3 regions of the Streptomyces sp. NPDC039462 genome follow, and region 2 is predicted to be linked to each of the others. Evidence: riboswitches for the same ligand, from Rfam matches in the RefSeq annotation. Region 2 holds a riboswitch; each other region holds the start of a gene.
What was found. A riboswitch is a leader RNA that binds a small molecule or an ion and turns the genes downstream of it on or off. The one in region 2 is predicted to bind cobalamin.

Region 1 (5,294 bases), on a different contig from region 2:
GACCGGCGGCGCCACCGCGGACTCCCGCACCGCACCCCGCAGGGAGACCCGCAGGCCGTCCTCCTCGTCGATGCCGAGCCCGTGCCGGAACGGCAGCACGCCGTACGTGCGCCGCCCGGTGAGCCCGAGCAGCATGTCGAGCCCGGGTTCGAGGAGGGAGACGTCCCCGCGGAACTTGTTCACCAGATATCCGGCGACGAGCTCCTGGTCCGCCGCGCTCAGCAGCGCCGTCGTCCCGAAGAACGACGCGAACACCCCGCCCCGGTCGATGTCCCCGACCACCAGGACGGGGAAGCGGGCGGCGCGCGCGATGCCCATGTTCACGATGTCGGTGCGCCGCAGGTTGATCTCGGCGGGACTGCCCGCGCCTTCGCAGATCACGGCGTCATAGGTGCCCCGGAGTTCGTCCAGGCAGCCCACGACGGTGTCGAGCAGCGCGGCCTGCCGCCCTCCGTGGTAGCCGCGGGCACTCATCTCGCCCACGGGCTTGCCCATCAGGACGACCTGACTGGAGCGGTCGCCGCCCGGCTTGAGCAGCACGGGGTTCATCAGCGCGCTCGGCTCGACGCGGGCGGCCTGCGCCTGCATGGCCTGCGCGCGCCCGATCTCGGCACCCTCGCGGGTGACGAAGGAGTTGAGGGACATGTTCTGCGCCTTGAACGGCGCGACGGACACGCCCTTGCGGGTCAGCCACCGGCAGATGCCGGCGGTGACGACGCTCTTCCCGGCGTCGGAGGTCGTCCCCGCGACGAGCAGCCCACCACTCATATGTCTCTCCTCGACTTCGCCGACCGCAGTGCCCGGCGGGCCGTCACCGCGACTCCCAGTGCCAGCCAGCTCACGCGCCGGGACAGCTTCACGGCCCGCTCGATGTCCGCCACCCGCACGTCCCGCCCCGCCGCGTTCAGGACGGGCCGGTGCTCGACCCGCCCCGCGTACGAGAGGGTCCCCCCGAGCCGCACGCCCAACGCCCCCGCGAAGGCCGCCTCGACGGGCCCCGCGTTGGGACTGGGGTGCTTCGCGGCGTCCGCACGCCACGCCCCGACCGCGCCCGAGGGCGAGTCCCCGGCCAGCGCGGCCAGCGCGGCGGTGAGCCGCGCCCCCGGCCATCCGAAGACGTCGTCGAGGCGGGCCGAGGCCCACCCGTAGCGCCGGTACCTCGACGACTTGTGGCCGACCATCGCGTCCAGCGTGTTCACGGCACGGAAGGCGACGAGTCCGGGCACCCCGCCGATGGCGCCCCACACGAGCGCCCCCACCACCGCGTCGGACGTGTTCTCCGCGACGGACTCCACGACGGCCCGCGCGACGCCGTCGGCGTCCAGCGCCTGCGGGTCACGTCCGCACAGATGCGGCAGCCGCTCCCGCGCGACCTCGATGTCGCCGGCCTCCAGCGCCCCGCCGACGGCCCGCGCCTCACGGCCGAGGGAGGTCCCGCCGACCACGGCCCAGGTCGCGGCGGCGGTCAGCGCCATCGAACCGGCGCGTGACCGGCGTACGAGAGAAGAGGCGAGGGCTGCGGCGCCCGCCGCGCCCCCGACGCACACCGCGGCGTGCAGCGCGCCCCACCCGCGGTGGTCGCGCCACAGCACCCGCTCGACGGCGCCCGCGGCACGTCCGAACGCGGCGACCGGATGGCCCCGGCGCGGATCGCCGAGCAGCAGGTCACCGAGGAGTCCGGCGGCGGCGCCGTACGCGAAGTCGCGATCGGCAGCACTCATGGGCTCAGCCCGTCGCTGCACTGAGGAGGGAACTCGTACTCAGGAAAGGAACCGGCAACGGGCGGCCGCGCATGGCGATATGTCCTCACTCAGGGTGTCCGCGCCCTGGTTCGACGTGATCGGCGGCGAGAGTTCCTGGCTCGCGGGGAGCGTCTCTCCCCGGTGACAGTGGCGGGACCGCGCCGGATTCGCACCGGCTTCCTCTTCTGCCGCCGTAGTTGGCCCCGGCAGTCCACCACGCCCCGCGAGAGCCCGTCAACTCGCCGTTGACCTGCGACGGGAGAGTGTGTTGGGGCCCACACGCACAAGGGGGGCGCGAAGCGTTCCGCACGCTCCGCGCCCCACCCGGGAACGCTGCTGTCAGGCGACGATCAGATAGATCCCGTACGCCACGGCCGCCGCGCACAGCGCGAAGCAGGCGTACGCGCCGGTGCGCGCGACGGCCGCGGAACCGCCGCCTGAGGCGGCCGCCGCCTCCTGCTTGGAGAGGCCGACGATGCCGAGGGTGAACAGGCCCACCAGGGCCACCGTCACCGCGAGGCTGACTCCGAAGACGGAGCCGAGGGCTGCCCAGTCGATGCTCATGGTGATCTGTCCTTATACCGTCGCGGTCCTGGCGGGGTCCGCCATGGCGCCGGTCGTGGTGGTGGTCGGGGCCGCGATGGTGGCCTTGACGGACTCGTCCGGGCCGGCCGAAGCGGCCATAGCGCTCGTCGGGGGCGGGGTGACCGCGGCGATCGCGGTGGTCACGACGCCCGCGGGCTCGGCACCGGTGGTGCCGTCGTGGCGGATCTCGTCGTCGGTGACATTGGTGTGGTCGATGGCGTTGCGCCGCGAGAGCACCCAGATGACGGCCGAGCCCGCGATCAGGAGCGCGGCGGTGACCGCGACGCCCCAGGGGCCCTGCTTGGTGAGGAACTCGGCGCCCGCGCCGACCAGACCGGCGGCCGGCAGCGTCAGACCCCAGGCGATGAACATCCGGGTCGCGGTCGACCAGCGGACCACGCCGCCCTTGCGGCCGAGGCCCGCGCCCATCACGGCGCCGGAGCAGGACTGGGTGGTGGAGAGCGAGAAGCCCAGGTGCGAGGAGGCCAGGATGACCGTCGCGGCGCTGGTCTGGGCGGCGAAGCCCTGCTGCGGCTGGAGGTCGGTGAGGCCCTTGCCCATGGTGCGGATGATGCGCCAGCCGCCGAGGTACGTGCCGAGGGCGATGGCCACACCGGCCGAGACGATGACCCACATCGGGGGGTTCGAGCCGGGGCTCAGGACGCCGCCGGTGACCAGGGCGAGCGTGATGATGCCCATGGTCTTCTGCGCGTCGTTCGTGCCGTGGGCCAGCGAGACCAGGCCCGCGGAGGCGATCTGGCCGGCGCGGTAGCCCTTCGCGGTGGCCTTGGTGTCGGTGTTGCGGCCGATCCGGTACGTCAGGCGCGTGGCCAGCGCCGCGGCGAGACCCGCCACGAGCGGCGCGGCGAGGGCCGGGATCAGGATCTTGGTGACGACGGTGCCGCCGTTGATCGACGACCAGCCCATCGACATGACCGCGGCGCCGATGAGGCCGCCGAAGAGGGCGTGGGAGGAGCTGGAGGGCAGGCCCACCAGCCAGGTCAGGAGATTCCAGAGAATCGCGCCGACGAGCGCGGCGAATATGACCTCTGTCTTGAGGCCGTCCTCGTTGACGATGCCGCCGGAGATCGTCTTGGCGACTTCGACGGAGAGGAAGGCTCCGACGAGGTTGAGCACGGCGGACATGGCCACCGCCGTCTTGGGCTTGAGAGCGCCGGTCGAGATGGTCGTCGCCATCGCGTTGGCAGTGTCGTGGAAACCGTTCGTGAAATCGAACACGAGAGCGGTGACGATCACGATCCCGAGGAGAAGCGTGATGTGTTCCATTTACCCAGGCTTCTGTTGGACGTCAGTGGCATGTGGAACGTAGGCAACCTGGGTGAACGGAAAGTGAACTGGGCCGGGCGGTGCGGTGACCCGAAGTGGAGTGCCATCACTCCGTATGGACCAGGCGTCCGATGTCGATCGTACGGATCGGGGGCAGGAAGCCCGCAAACTGGGCGGAGTGTCGCGCTCCGCCACCCGGCGGCCGCCCCCGCCCGACCTGCCGCGACCGGCTCGGAGACCCGCCGAAGAGATCCTGATCACGCCCGGGCCGCCGGTAACCGGAATCGCCCGGCTGGCAGGATCGCCGCATGACTGAGCAGCGGCACGACGAGGGTCGGGACACGGCGCGCGACGCCGTGCGGAAAGCCTGGGCCGAGCTGGTCCTGACGGCCCGCAGGACGGTGCGGGACGGCCTGGTCGTCGGCACCTCGGGCAACGTCTCCGTACGTGTCGGCGGGACCGTCCTCGTCACCCCGAGCGGGGTGCCGTACGACCGGCTGCGGCCCGAGGACGCGGTCGGCGTCGACCTCGAAGGGCGGCAGCTCCTCGGCGACCTCGCGCCGACCAGCGAGCTCCCCATGCACCTCGCGATCTACCGCGACACCAGCGCGGGCGCCGTCGTCCACACCCACGCGGTGCACGCCACGGCCGTCTCGATGCTGGTCCCCGAGCTCCCGGCCGTCCACTACATGACCGGCGCCCTCGGCGGCCCGGTCCGCGTCGCGCCCTACGCGCTGTACGGCACCGACGAACTGGCCGAGAACATGCTCCGCGCCCTGCGCGACCGCACGGGCTGCCTCCTTCAGAACCACGGAACGGTCACCTACGGAGACAACCTCTCCCAGGCGTACGACCGCACCGCCCAGCTGGAATGGATGTCCCGCCTCTGGCTCACGGCCGCCGCGGTCCCCGGCCACACGCCGACGCTCCTCTCCCCGGACCAGCTGCGCGCAGCACGGGACAAACTCCGGGGCTACGGTCAGCCCGCGGACTGACCCGGCACGTCACTCCGGAGGCATCGCCCACTGGCCCCGGAGCCCTCGGCCCCGGACACTGGACCCGTGCGCCCAGCCAAAGCGACGGCAGCGGCCGTCACCGCAGTAACAGCCGCCCTGGGGACGGCAGCGGCCGCCATCGCGGCGGGCCGCTTCGCCAGCGACGCCGCCCTCAAGGCGCCCCCGGGCCGCCCCCTGCCGACCCAGCCCCGCCTCACCGTGCACGCCACAGCCGCCGGCCAGGTCAGCCTCACCCGCGCCCTCGCCAGCCGCCGCCCCGGCACGTACGGCCTGAGCGGCCCCGGCACCCACGCGGTCGTCGGCCCCGTCCTGGAGTCCGCCCCGCACGAGGCCGACACGGTCGTACGCCGCCTCGAAGCCGTCACCCGCGGCTCCCTGGAACCAGGCGACCGCGTCTGGCTCACTCCCCAGGTCCACATCGGGGACCCGCGCACCGCGCTCGGCCTCGACCACTCGGACGTCGTCATCCCCGGCGAGCTCGGCGCCCTGCCCGCCTGGTTCGTGCCCGGCGCCAGGGACACCTGGGTCATCACCGTCCACGGCCTCGGCACCACCCGCGAACACCCCATGGTCGTCATGGACTTCCTGCACCGCCTGCGGGTCCCGGTCCTCGACCTCGCCTACCGCGGCGACCCCGGCGCGCCCCGCTCCCCGGACGGCCTCG
Region 2 (5,294 bases):
CGAGCACGGCGAGCAGCCCGGCCAGCAGGAGGGGCAGGCCGTAGACGGTGCCCTGCGCGGTCAGGAGTCCGTACGTCCCCACACACACGCCCATCAGACCGCCCAGCGTCAGCACGGCCGTCGCCCTGCGCACCCCGGCGGGGACGGGCGCGGTGCGGCCGAAGCCGCGCGCGTCCATCGCGGCGGCCAGCGCGACCGACCGCTCCAGCGCGCCCTCCAGGACGGGCAGGCCGACCTGGAGGAGTCCGCGTATCCCCTTGTCGGGCCGGCCGCGCAGCCGCCGGGCCGCCCGCAGCCGCTGGACGTCGGTGATGAGGTTCGGGGCGAAGGTCATCGCCACCACGACGGCGACCCCCACCTCGTACAGCGCCCCCGGCAGCGACTTGAGCAGCCGGGCCGGGCTCGCCAGGGCGTTCGCGGCGCCGACACAGATCAGCAGGCCGGCCAGCCTGATCCCGTCGTAGAGCGCGAAGGTCAGGCCCTCGGCCGTGACGCGGCCGCCGATCCGCACACCCTTCGCCCAGTCGGGCAGCGGCACCTCGGGCAGCGTGACGACGGTGTGCGTGCCGGGGATCGGCGAGCCGAGCACGATCGCGAAGACCAGGCGGATCGCGATGACGACCAGGCCCAGCTTCACGAACGCGCCGTACGACTTCGCCCACGGCGCCGACGTCCGCCGCGCCGCCACCACATAGCCGGCGACGCCGATCAGCAGGCCGAGCAGCAGCGGATTGGTCGTGCGGGACGCCGCGGTGCCCAGGCCGATGGCCCACACCCACCAGGCGCCCGGGTGCAGGGCGTTGCTCCGGTGCGCCTCGGGGGCGAGGCGGCGCCGGAGGGGTCCTGGCACGCTGCTGCCGTGGTCGGTCATGGTGCTCTGCTGTCTGTCCGTGGGCTGTCCGTGTCCGTGGGAGTCCGGGCCCGCTCAGCCGCGGCGCCGCCGGGCCTGCCAGATCCCGGCACCGCCGAGCAGCGCGACGGCGGCGATCCCGGCGATCAGGCCGAGGGAGGGCCCGCCGTTGTCCCCGTCCGTGTCGGGCTTGCTCTCGGTGGCCGTTTCCTGCCGGCCGGCGCCGTCCCCGGAGACCTGCTCGCCGCAGCCCGACTTCGGGTAGCCGTCGATGGCGCAGAGCAGGGCCTTGGTGTCGTAGCGCAGCGGCTTGGCGACAGCGGCGAGGGCGTCCGCGCTGGTGGCGTCGGAGGCGACCCGCGCGCAGGCCCGCCGGGGCGCGGGCGGTGTCTCGCCCTTCGGGGCGTCCTTCGGCAGGCCGAAGTCGATGACCAGCGCGACCCGCTTGCGGCCCTCCTCGGCGGGCGTGCTCGCGCAGATGTCCTCGAAGTCGGCGGGGCCGCGCGGCCGGGCCGAGTCCTGGGAGTCGTCGGAGACGGAGAAGCGGAATCCCTGCACGTCACCGTCCTCGGGGCGGGCGGTGCCCGGCCCCTGGCTGGCGTACGTCCACTGGTCGCCGTCCCGCTCCCAGAACGACCAGTAGCGGTAGCCGGCGGCCTGGGCGGGCGCGCCGGCGAGGAGGCTCAGCAGGGCGGCGAGGAACACCCCGGCCGCCGCGCCGAGCCGCAGCCGGCCGCGCGTCACGGCTGCTGCTTCTTGCGGTTGCCGCTGTACAGGAAGCCGATGCCGATGCCGGCGACCATGCCGACGCCGATGATCCACCAGATGCTGACGCCGCCGTCGTCGTCCTTCTTCTCGTCCGCGTCCGCCGTGGCGGAGGCATCCGCGTCCTGCGGGGCGGGACCCTGCGCGTTCAGCTGCTTCACGAGGTCGGCGCCGCCGAAGTCGCGGGGGTCCATGCCGGTCGCGTGCGCGGCGAAGATCAGTTTGGCGTACGCGGCCGGGCCGCCCTGCTTCGCCCAGTCCGCGGAGTTCTTCGCGAGCCACTCGGCGGACTTCTTCGCCTGCTCCTGCTGCCCGGCGGCGGCGAGGGCGACCACGGCGTCGGTGGTGCCGCCCGTGTCCGGCACGTCGGAGGCGCCGATCAGGTGGTCGTCCGTCTTGCCCAGGGTGTCCAGCAGATAGCCGGTGCCGTTGCTCGCGGCCTGCGCGGCGGTGTCCGGCTTCGCGCACTTGGGCGCGGAGGTCTCGCGCTTCTTGGGGGGCGACACGACCAGACCCTTGCCGAGGCTGCCGAGCACGCCGGCCGCGGTGGCGGCGGCGTTCGGCGTGAGCTTGCCGGACTTGGGGTCGGCGAGACCGAAGGCGCCGTTCTCCTCGTCGCAGTCCATGACGAGCTTCGGCAGCGCGTCGTAGGCGGACTTGCCGTCCTGGGACTTCACGGCCGCGGGGTTCTGGCCCGCCGCGACGAGGGCGCCGATCACGATGCCGGTGGAGTTCGCGTCGGTGGGCAGGCCCGGGTTGTAGCCCCAGCCGCCGTCCTGGTTCTGCACGGACTTCAGCCACTGGACGCTCTTCTTGACCGTCGCGTCCTGGTGGTCGAGCGCGGCGAGGGCCTGCACGGCGGCGGCGGTGGAGTTGCTGTCCACGTGCGTCTTGGAGTCGCACGGCTCGCTCGCGTCGGCACGGTAGGCCGCGAAGCCACCGCTCGCGCACTGCTGACCGGTCAGCCAGTCGACGGCCTTCGTGGCGGGCTTCACGCCTTCGGTGTGCTGGGCGAGCAGGGCGTACGACTGACGGAAGACGCCGTCGAACTTGGGGTCGCCCTTGCCGTAGAGGCCCGAGGGGAACGCGGTCGAGGGCGACGGCTTCGCGTCGTCCGCGAAGGCGGCCGGTGCTGCCACCGAGCCGAACACGGCGACGGCGGCCAGGACCGCGGCGCTGCGGCGAACGTTCATGATGCGGCGGGTTGCCTCTCCCTGCGGGGAGCGGGGCGGCACGGCACGTGCGAGCACGGCTACCGGGCGGCTCCGGCTCCGTATACCTCGACGGTGCCGCTCATCGGGGTCCGATGAAGCGAGCCGGTCACGATCCGCACAGGGCATTCCGGCTCACCACGTTCGTGGTTGTACGGCTGCGGGTCAGCGCCGGATTCGCACCGGCTTCCCCCTGCGTGGACGTGAGGACGACGCGCCCACTCTACCGGCCGGTCGGCGCACGCCCCGGGTCACACCGCCACGAACGTGACCGGATCGCTCCCCGCCACGGCCTCCGCGCGGCCCAGCTTCACCAGGCGCCGCACATGCGCCTCGGCCTCCGAGACCGCGATGTTGCGCGAGGCGTAGGGGATCTCGTCCCAGGGGCGGTTCCACTCCATGCGTGCGGCGATCTGCCAGGGGGTGAGGGGCTCGGCGAGCAGGGTGAGGAGTCCGGTCAGGCGGTCCTCGTGGTGGGCCAGGAGTGTGCGGACGCGGGCGGGGGCGTCGGTGAACGCGCGCTGGTGGGCGGGGAGGATCTCGGCCGGGGCGAGGCGGCCGACGCGTTCCAGGGAGTCCAGGTAGTCACCTAGGGGGTCCGTGGCCGTCTCGGCGTCCGGGTCCTCGTACAGGCCGATGTGCGGGGTGATGCCGGGCAGCAGGTGGTCGCCGGAGAAGAGGCGGCCGTTGCCGGGCAGGCCCGTGGGGTGGTCCTCCTCCAGGTGCAGGCAGACGTGTCCCGGTGTGTGGCCGGGCGTCCAGATCGCGCGCAGCCTGCGTCCGGGCAGGGCGAGGAGTTCGCCGGGGGCGATGGAGCGGTCGGGGAGGGCGGGCGCCAGGCCGGGGAGCTTGCGGGGGCGGCCCTCGTCCCTGGCGCGGACCAGCGGGGCGATGTGGTCGGCGGGGGCGCCGGCGGCGGTGAGCTTGTCGACCAGGTACGCGTACCAGCGGTCCGGGGGGCTGGAGCGGGTGCGGTGGACCACGGCCGCGTCGGCCTCGTGCATGGCGACCCATGCCCCGGAGGTGTCCCTGACCCGCTGGGAGAGCCCGTGGTGGTCGGGGTGGTGGTGGGTGATGACGACGCCGTGCACGTCGGCGACCGCGACGCCGCACGCGGCGAGCCCGGCGGTGAGGGTGTCCCAGGACGTCGGGTCGTCCCAGCCGGTGTCGATGAGGACGGGTCCCACGTCGGTGTCCAGGAGGTGGACGAGGGTGAAGCCGAGGGGGTTGTCGGGGATCGGGACCTTGATGCTCCAGACGCCGCCGCCGTGCTCGATCACCGGCGGGTCCGTCGCCTGCGGGGTCGGGGTCATGGGGCCTCGTCTCTGGTCGCCGGGTGCCGCCACTGTCGTCGCCGGGTGCCGCCACTATAACTAGAACTAGTTTCAATGGTCGCCCAAGTCGACCGACTCCGCGACGAGTTGCCCCTTCCGCTCGTGGACTCCGCCAACTAGAACTGGTATCAGTTCTGAAACAGTGTCAGGAACCGCCCGCCAGGAGGCAGTCAGCCATGACCGAGCTCGTGGAACACGGACAGCTGTTCATCGGCGGGGAGTTGGTGGACCCGCTCGGCAAGGACGTCATCGACGTCGTCTCCCCGCACACCGGCGAGGTCTTCGCGCGGGTGCCGCACGCGGCCCCCGCCGACGTCGACCGCGCCGTCGCCGCCGCCCGCAGGGCCTTCGAGCACGGCCCCTGGCCACGGATGACGCTGGACGAGCGCATTGAGGTCATCACCAAGATCAAGGACGGCTTCGCGGTACGCCACGAGGAGATCGCCCGCGTCATCAGCACCGAGAACGGCACCCCCTACACCTCCAGCGTGATGGTGCAGGCCCTCGCCGCGATGATGGTGTGGGACGCGGCGATCACCGTCGCCCGCGACTTCACGTACGAGGAGGCGCGGGACGGGGTCCTCGGCAGGATCCTCGTCCGGCGCGAGCCGATGGGCGTCGTCGCGGCCGTCGTGCCGTGGAACGTCCCGCAGTTCACCGCCGCCGCCAAGCTGGCGCCCGCGCTGCTCGCCGGCTGCCCGGTCATCCTCAAGACCTCCCCGGAGGCGCCCCTCGACGCGTACATACTCGCCGAGCTGGCCGCAGAGGCAGGGCTGCCCGAGGGGGTCCTCTCGATCATCTCCGCCGACCGCGAGGTGAGCGAGTACCTCGTCGGGCACCCGGACGTCGACAAGGTCTCCTTCACCGGGTCCGTCGCGGCGGGCAAGCGCGTCATGGAGGTCGCCGCCCGCAACCTGACACGTGTGACGCTGGAGCTCGGCGGCAAGTCGGCCGCCGTCGTCCTGCCGGACGCCGACGCGGCGAGCGCGGTCGCCGGCATCACGCCGTTCGCCTGGATGATCAACGGCCAGGCGTGCGTGGCCCAGACCCGCATCCTCGTGCCGCGCACCCGCTACGACGAGTTCGCCGAGGCCTTCGCCGCCGCCGCGTCCGCCCTCAAGGTCGGCGACCCCC
Region 3 (5,294 bases), on a different contig from region 2:
ACCCCCCTCCGAAAAGCCCCCCTCGGAAGGGTCGCCCTCCCCTGGCGTCACCACCGCCCGCACCCCATAGACCTCGGCGATCAGCTCCTCGGTGATCACCTCGGCCGGGGTGCCCGCCGCGTACGCCGTGCCGTCCTTGAGGACCAGCAGCCGGTCGCAGAACATGGCCGCCAAATTGAGGTCGTGCAGCGCGATCACGCTGGTGACGGGGAGCTCCGCCACCAGCGTCAGCAGGTCCAACTGGTGCTGGATGTCCAGGTGGTTGGTGGGCTCGTCGAGCAGGAGCTCGCGGGGTTCCTGGGCCAGCGCGCGGGCGATCTGGACGCGTTGGCGCTCGCCGCCGGAGAGCGTGTGCCAGGCCTGTCCCGCGCGCTCGGCGAGCCCGGTGCGCGCCAGGGCCTCGCGCACGGCCCGCTCGTCGCGGGCCGTGGGGCCCGACCAGGCGCGGCGGTGCGGGATGCGGCCCAGGCGTACGACATCTCGTACAGTCAACTCGACCTGGGTCGAGGCGTGTTGCTCGACGACGGCGACCCGGCGCGCCACCTCGCGGCGGCCCGTGTCGGACAGCGGGCGGCCGTCCAGGGTGACCACTCCGGAGGCCGGGGCGAGGACGCCCGCGAGGATGCGCAGGAGCGTGGACTTGCCGGATCCGTTGGGGCCGAGGAGCCCCACCATGGCGCCGTCGGGCGGCGCGAGGCTGACGCCGTCGACGACGAGCCGCCCGCCCGCCTCACGGGAGACCCGGTCGGCACGCAGGCCGGGGGCGCCCGGGGCATCCGGGGCGCCCGTGCCGTCCGGCGCGCCCGCGTCACCCGAGGCGCCCGGGAGCATCACGTCGTACGTCATGACGTCCTCCGCGTCCGGTACAGCACGGCCACGAACGCCGGTACGCCGATGAGCGAGGTCACCACGCCGACCGGGACCTCCTGGGGCTCCAGGGCCGTGCGGGCCAGCGTGTCCACCCAGACCAGGAAGACCGCGCCGGCGAGCGCGGTGACCGGGAGCAGCCGGGCGTGGCCGGAGCCGACGACCGCGCGGGCCGCGTGCGGCAGGACGAGGCCGACGAAGCCGATGGCGCCCGCCGAGCTGACCAGGGCCGCGGTCAGGAGAGCGGTCGTGCAGAGCAGGACGAGCCGGGTGCGGGCCACCCGGACGCCCAGCGCCGCCGCGGCCTCCGGGCCGAACGCGAAGGCGTCGAGCGTGCGGGCGTGGCCCAGGCAGACGACCAGCGTGACCGCGAGCACCGCGCCGCACAGCCACACGTCCGTCCAGCCGGTACCGCTGAGGGAGCCGAGGAGCCAGAAGAGGATGCCGCGGGTGGTCTCCGCGTCGCCCGCCGTGAGGACGACGAACGACGTGAGCGCGGAGAACAGCTGCATGGCCGCCACGCCGGACAGCACGACCCGGTCCGTCGTGTCGCCGAGCGTGTGACTCAGGAGCAGGACCAGCGCGAAGGAGCAGAGCGCGCCCGCGAAGGCGCCCGCCGAGACCGAGACCGCTCCCCCGCCGACGCCGAGGACGACGACCGCGACCGCTCCCGTGGACGCCCCGGACGACACCCCGAGCACGAACGGGTCGGCGAGCGGGTTGCGGAGCAGCGACTGCATGACCGCCCCGCAGACCGCGAGGCCCGCGCCGCAGACCGCGGCGAGCAGGGTGCGGGGCATCCGCAGGTTCCAGACGATGCCGTCCCTGATCGGGGTGAGGGGGCTCTCGCCCCAGCCGAGGTGCGCGACGACGGTCGCCCACACGTCCGGCACGGAGATGTCCGCGGGCCCGATGGTGACGGCCACGGAGACGGACAGGACGAGCCCGGCGGCCCCGGCCACCCAGAGGAGGCCGAGCCGCAGTCCGTGCCGTATGGAGAAGACGACGGGGTCGGGGGCATTCGCGGGGAGAGCGGGTGCGGGGACCGTGTCCCTGCCGGGTGCTGCCTCCGTCACTTGACGAGCCCGAATTTCCGCAGGCCCGCGGCGACCTGTTCGATGCCGTCGACCGTGCGGATCGTGGGGTTCATGGCCTGGCCGCTGAGGAGGACGTACCGCTTCTTCTTCACGGCGGTCAGGTTCTTCGTCGCCGGGTTGGTCTCCAGGAACTTGATCTTCGCCGCCGCGCTCTCGGCCGACTGCGACTTGCGCGTGAGGTCGCCGATGACGAGGACGTCGGGGTCGCGGTCGGCGACGGTCTCCCAGTTGATCTGGGGCCATTCCTCGCGGGTGTCGTCGAAGACGTTCTTCGCGCCGAGCTCGCGGGTGATGATGCCGGGCGCGCCGCAGCAGCCCGCCATGTAGGGGGCGTCGGAGTTGGCGAACCAGTACAGGAGCGTCACGTCGGAGGCGGCCGCCTCGTCGATGTCCTTCGTGGCCTTCGTGATACGGCCCTTCAGGTCCGCGACCAGCTTCTCGCCGCGCTTCTCGACGTGGAAGACCTTCGCCAGGTCGCGCACCTCTTTGTAGACCGTGTCCATGGTGAGGGTCTTGACGCGTTTGCCGTCGCCGCCGCTGTCGTTGTCCTTGCCCGCGCAGTCGGTGGGCGAGACGTAGACGGGGACGCCGAGTTCGGTGAACTTCGTGCGGTCGGCGACGCCGCCCTTGCCGACCGTGTAGAGGAAGGAGGCGCTGACGAAGTCGGGCTCCTTGGAGAGGACCTTCTCCAGCGCCGGGTAGCGGTCGGCGAGCCGCTCCACCTTCGCGTTGTCCTTCTCCAGGTTCTTCAGGACCGGGTCGGTCCAGGTGCCGGTGCCGACCATGCGGTCGGCGAGGCCGAGGGAGAGGAGGATCTCCGTGGAACCCTGGTCGAGGGAGACGGCCCGCCGGGGCGCCGCGTCGACCTTCGCCTCCTTGCCGCAGGAGGCGACCGTCACCGGATAGCCGTCGGCGCTCCCGCCCGCCGGCTTCTCCGCGGAGCCGCCGCACGCGGTGAGCGTGAGCGTGCCGGCACAGAGCAGGGCGGACAGAGTGGATATACGGGCTGTCGAGGACACGTGATCCCTTGGGTCTCGCGGCTCATACGCGGAGCCTGGCCTGCGTCACGACCTCCGCCGCCCGGTGTGCGAGCGGAGGCGCCAGCAGGTCTTCGGACTCGGGATCGACCGGGCGGGGCGCCTTCCCGGGCGTCCTGGAACGCCCAGTGGCCGTGGCCCCGCCCGTCCCCCTCACCGCTGCGCGTCAGTTCCGGATTCGCACCGGATTCCCTGGCCCAGGTGTGGGTTTGACTGGCTTGCGCAAGTTATCACGCGTCCTCGCGGGGGCGGTCCGTGCCGTGGACCGGCACGGGCCTCGGCTCGCCGCGGTAGGTGCCGAAGGACCAGCGGTTTCCCTCGGGGTCCTCGATGCCGAACTCGCGGCTGCCGTAGGGCTTGTCCTCGATCTCACGGGTGATCTTGACGCCGGCCTCGGTGAGGCGGGCGTACAGGGCGTCCACATGGTCGGTGACGACGTAGGCACCGGACGTGCCCGGCTTTCCGCAGGCCGCGGCCGCCGACTCGGGGTCGTACGAGCCGAGCATGATGCCGCCGCCCTCGGGCCAGTCGAGCTGGGCGTGGGCCACGCGGCCGCCGTCCTCGTAGACGGCGGTGCGCAGGAAGCCGACGGTGCCGACGAGGAAGTCGATCAGCGCGGGGGCGTCCTCGGCCTGGAGCGCCGGCCAGATGGCGGGGGCGGGTGCGGTTTCAGGGGCGCCAGGCGTGGTGTCGGGTGTGGTATCGGGTGTGGTGTTCATGTCTCTCACTCTTCTCCGCCGCCGTGCGCCCCGGCTTGGATATTCCGGCACTCCTCGGCCAGCCAGCGGGTGGGGCTCGCCTCCGTGTACTGCCGGAAGTCGCGGACGAGGTGGGAGTGGTCGTAATAGCCGGTCTCGGCGGCGACCCGGGCGAGGTCCGGCGGCCCGCCCGCCGCGACGGCGCGGACCACGGCGGCCTTGGCGTGCTGGAAACGCATCAGGCGGGCGGCCTGTTTGGGGCTCAGCCCGGTCTCGGCGCGGAACAGCGCGGTCAGCCGGCGCTCGCTGAGCGCCACGTGCCGGGACAGGCCGCCGAGGGTGCCCGCGCCCCGGTGCCTGGCCAGCCACGCCCAGGCCTCGGCGACCTCCGGGCGCACGGCCCCGGCGGCGCGGTCCTCGGCCGCGCGCCGCCGCAGATAGCCGGAGAGCAGGGCGAAGCGGTCCTCCCAGCGGTCCAGTTCGCACAGGCGCTCGCGGAGGTCGGCGGCGCGGTCGCCGAGGACGTCGGTGCCGCCGACGACGAGCTGCCCGGCCAGTTCCGCGGCGGGCAGCCCGAGGAGCGGGCGGGCCGCGAGGGGGTGCACGGCGAGCTGGATGCCCGCCTCGTGCTCGGGCTGTACGACGTACGCGGGGCTCTGGTGCAGGCCGCCCACGACGATGTCGGTGCGCGCCGCGTCCGGTCCCGTGGCCTGGCCGGGGGTGGCGCCGGTGGCGATGGGGCCGTCCAGCGAGAAGATCAAGGTCAGATACGGGGACGGGAGGCCCCGGTGCAGGGCGGGCCGCTGCCCCGCGGTGCGGTAGCCGACCGCGGAGACGACCATGCCGCCGAGCCGTGGAACGGTCCGGACGAACTCACGGGAGCCCATGCGTTCCAGTATGCGGGGCGTGGCCCGGACGCGTCGCGGAGTCCCCTACCGCTACCCCCGTCCCCCTCCCCCATACCCCCCGCCCCCGGTGACTTCGATCATGGGAAATGAGCGTCCCGGCCCATAGCATGGCGCGCCGCTCCGGACGGGGCCGCGCATCGCTTTCAGGAAACGGCAGGGACGTAGAGACATGGCAGTACGGGCAAAGGGCAAGCTGGCCGTCATCGGTGCCACGGGGGCGCTGGCCGCCGCCGTCCTCGCGGGCAGCGCACTGTGGCCCACCAGCGAGGCGACCGCCGCCGACACCTCCGTGGCCACCGCCCGTGAGCTGTCACACTGGCCGAAGCCCGTCGCGAAGAAGCTCGGCAAGGTCATCGCGGAGAACGGCCACAAGGGCGCGTACGCCGTCTTCGACGCGGACAACACGACGTACCGCAACGACCTCGAAGAGTCGCTGCTGCCCTTCCTGGAGATGAAGGGCGTCCTGAGCCGCAAGACCATGGACCCGTCCCTGAAGGTCATCCCCTTCAAGGACAAGGCCGGGCACAAGGAGAGCCTCTACAGCTACTACAACCGGCTGTGCGAGGTGGACGACCAGGTCTGTTACCCCTGGGCCGCGCAGATCTTCTCCGGCTTCACGCTGAAGGAGCTCAAGGGGTACGTCGACGAGCTCCTCGCGTACAAGAAGCCGATCCCCGCCGAGTACTA

Region 1: linked by a shared signal. The riboswitch ahead of ACZ7LU_RS30630 (cobalamin biosynthesis protein) and the one ahead of ACZ7LU_RS32710 (prenyltransferase/squalene oxidase repeat-containing protein) in region 2 are both predicted to bind cobalamin.
Region 3: linked by a shared signal. The riboswitch ahead of ACZ7LU_RS28550 (ABC transporter substrate-binding protein) and the one ahead of ACZ7LU_RS32710 (prenyltransferase/squalene oxidase repeat-containing protein) in region 2 are both predicted to bind cobalamin.

Annotation. Positions count from the first base shown of each region.
Region 1 covers NZ_JBVKAO010000006.1:495,516-500,809, forward strand. The annotation lists gene ACZ7LU_RS30625 (cobyric acid synthase) at 1-768, opposite strand, end outside; gene ACZ7LU_RS30630 (cobalamin biosynthesis protein) at 765-1,721, opposite strand; cobalamin riboswitch at 1,829-1,973, opposite strand; gene ACZ7LU_RS30635 (hypothetical protein) at 2,082-2,306, opposite strand; gene ACZ7LU_RS30640 (inorganic phosphate transporter) at 2,319-3,614, opposite strand; gene ACZ7LU_RS30645 (class II aldolase/adducin family protein) at 3,923-4,609, shown strand; gene ACZ7LU_RS30650 (alpha/beta hydrolase family protein) at 4,676-5,294, shown strand, end outside.
Region 2 covers NZ_JBVKAO010000007.1:408,804-414,097, forward strand. The annotation lists partial or broken gene ACZ7LU_RS32700 (energy-coupling factor transporter transmembrane component T) at 1-871, opposite strand, end outside; gene ACZ7LU_RS32705 (SCO2322 family protein) at 926-1,594, opposite strand; gene ACZ7LU_RS32710 (prenyltransferase/squalene oxidase repeat-containing protein) at 1,591-2,808, opposite strand; cobalamin riboswitch at 2,933-3,066, opposite strand; gene ACZ7LU_RS32715 (MBL fold metallo-hydrolase) at 3,078-4,139, opposite strand; gene ACZ7LU_RS32720 (aldehyde dehydrogenase) at 4,337-5,294, shown strand, end outside.
Region 3 covers NZ_JBVKAO010000006.1:44,427-49,720, reverse strand. The annotation lists gene ACZ7LU_RS28560 (ABC transporter ATP-binding protein) at 1-831, opposite strand, end outside; gene ACZ7LU_RS28555 (FecCD family ABC transporter permease) at 843-1,943, opposite strand; gene ACZ7LU_RS28550 (ABC transporter substrate-binding protein) at 1,940-2,983, opposite strand; cobalamin riboswitch at 3,050-3,234, opposite strand; gene ACZ7LU_RS28545 (VOC family protein) at 3,232-3,720, opposite strand; gene ACZ7LU_RS28540 (AraC family transcriptional regulator) at 3,726-4,586, opposite strand; gene ACZ7LU_RS28535 (HAD family hydrolase) at 4,777-5,294, shown strand, end outside.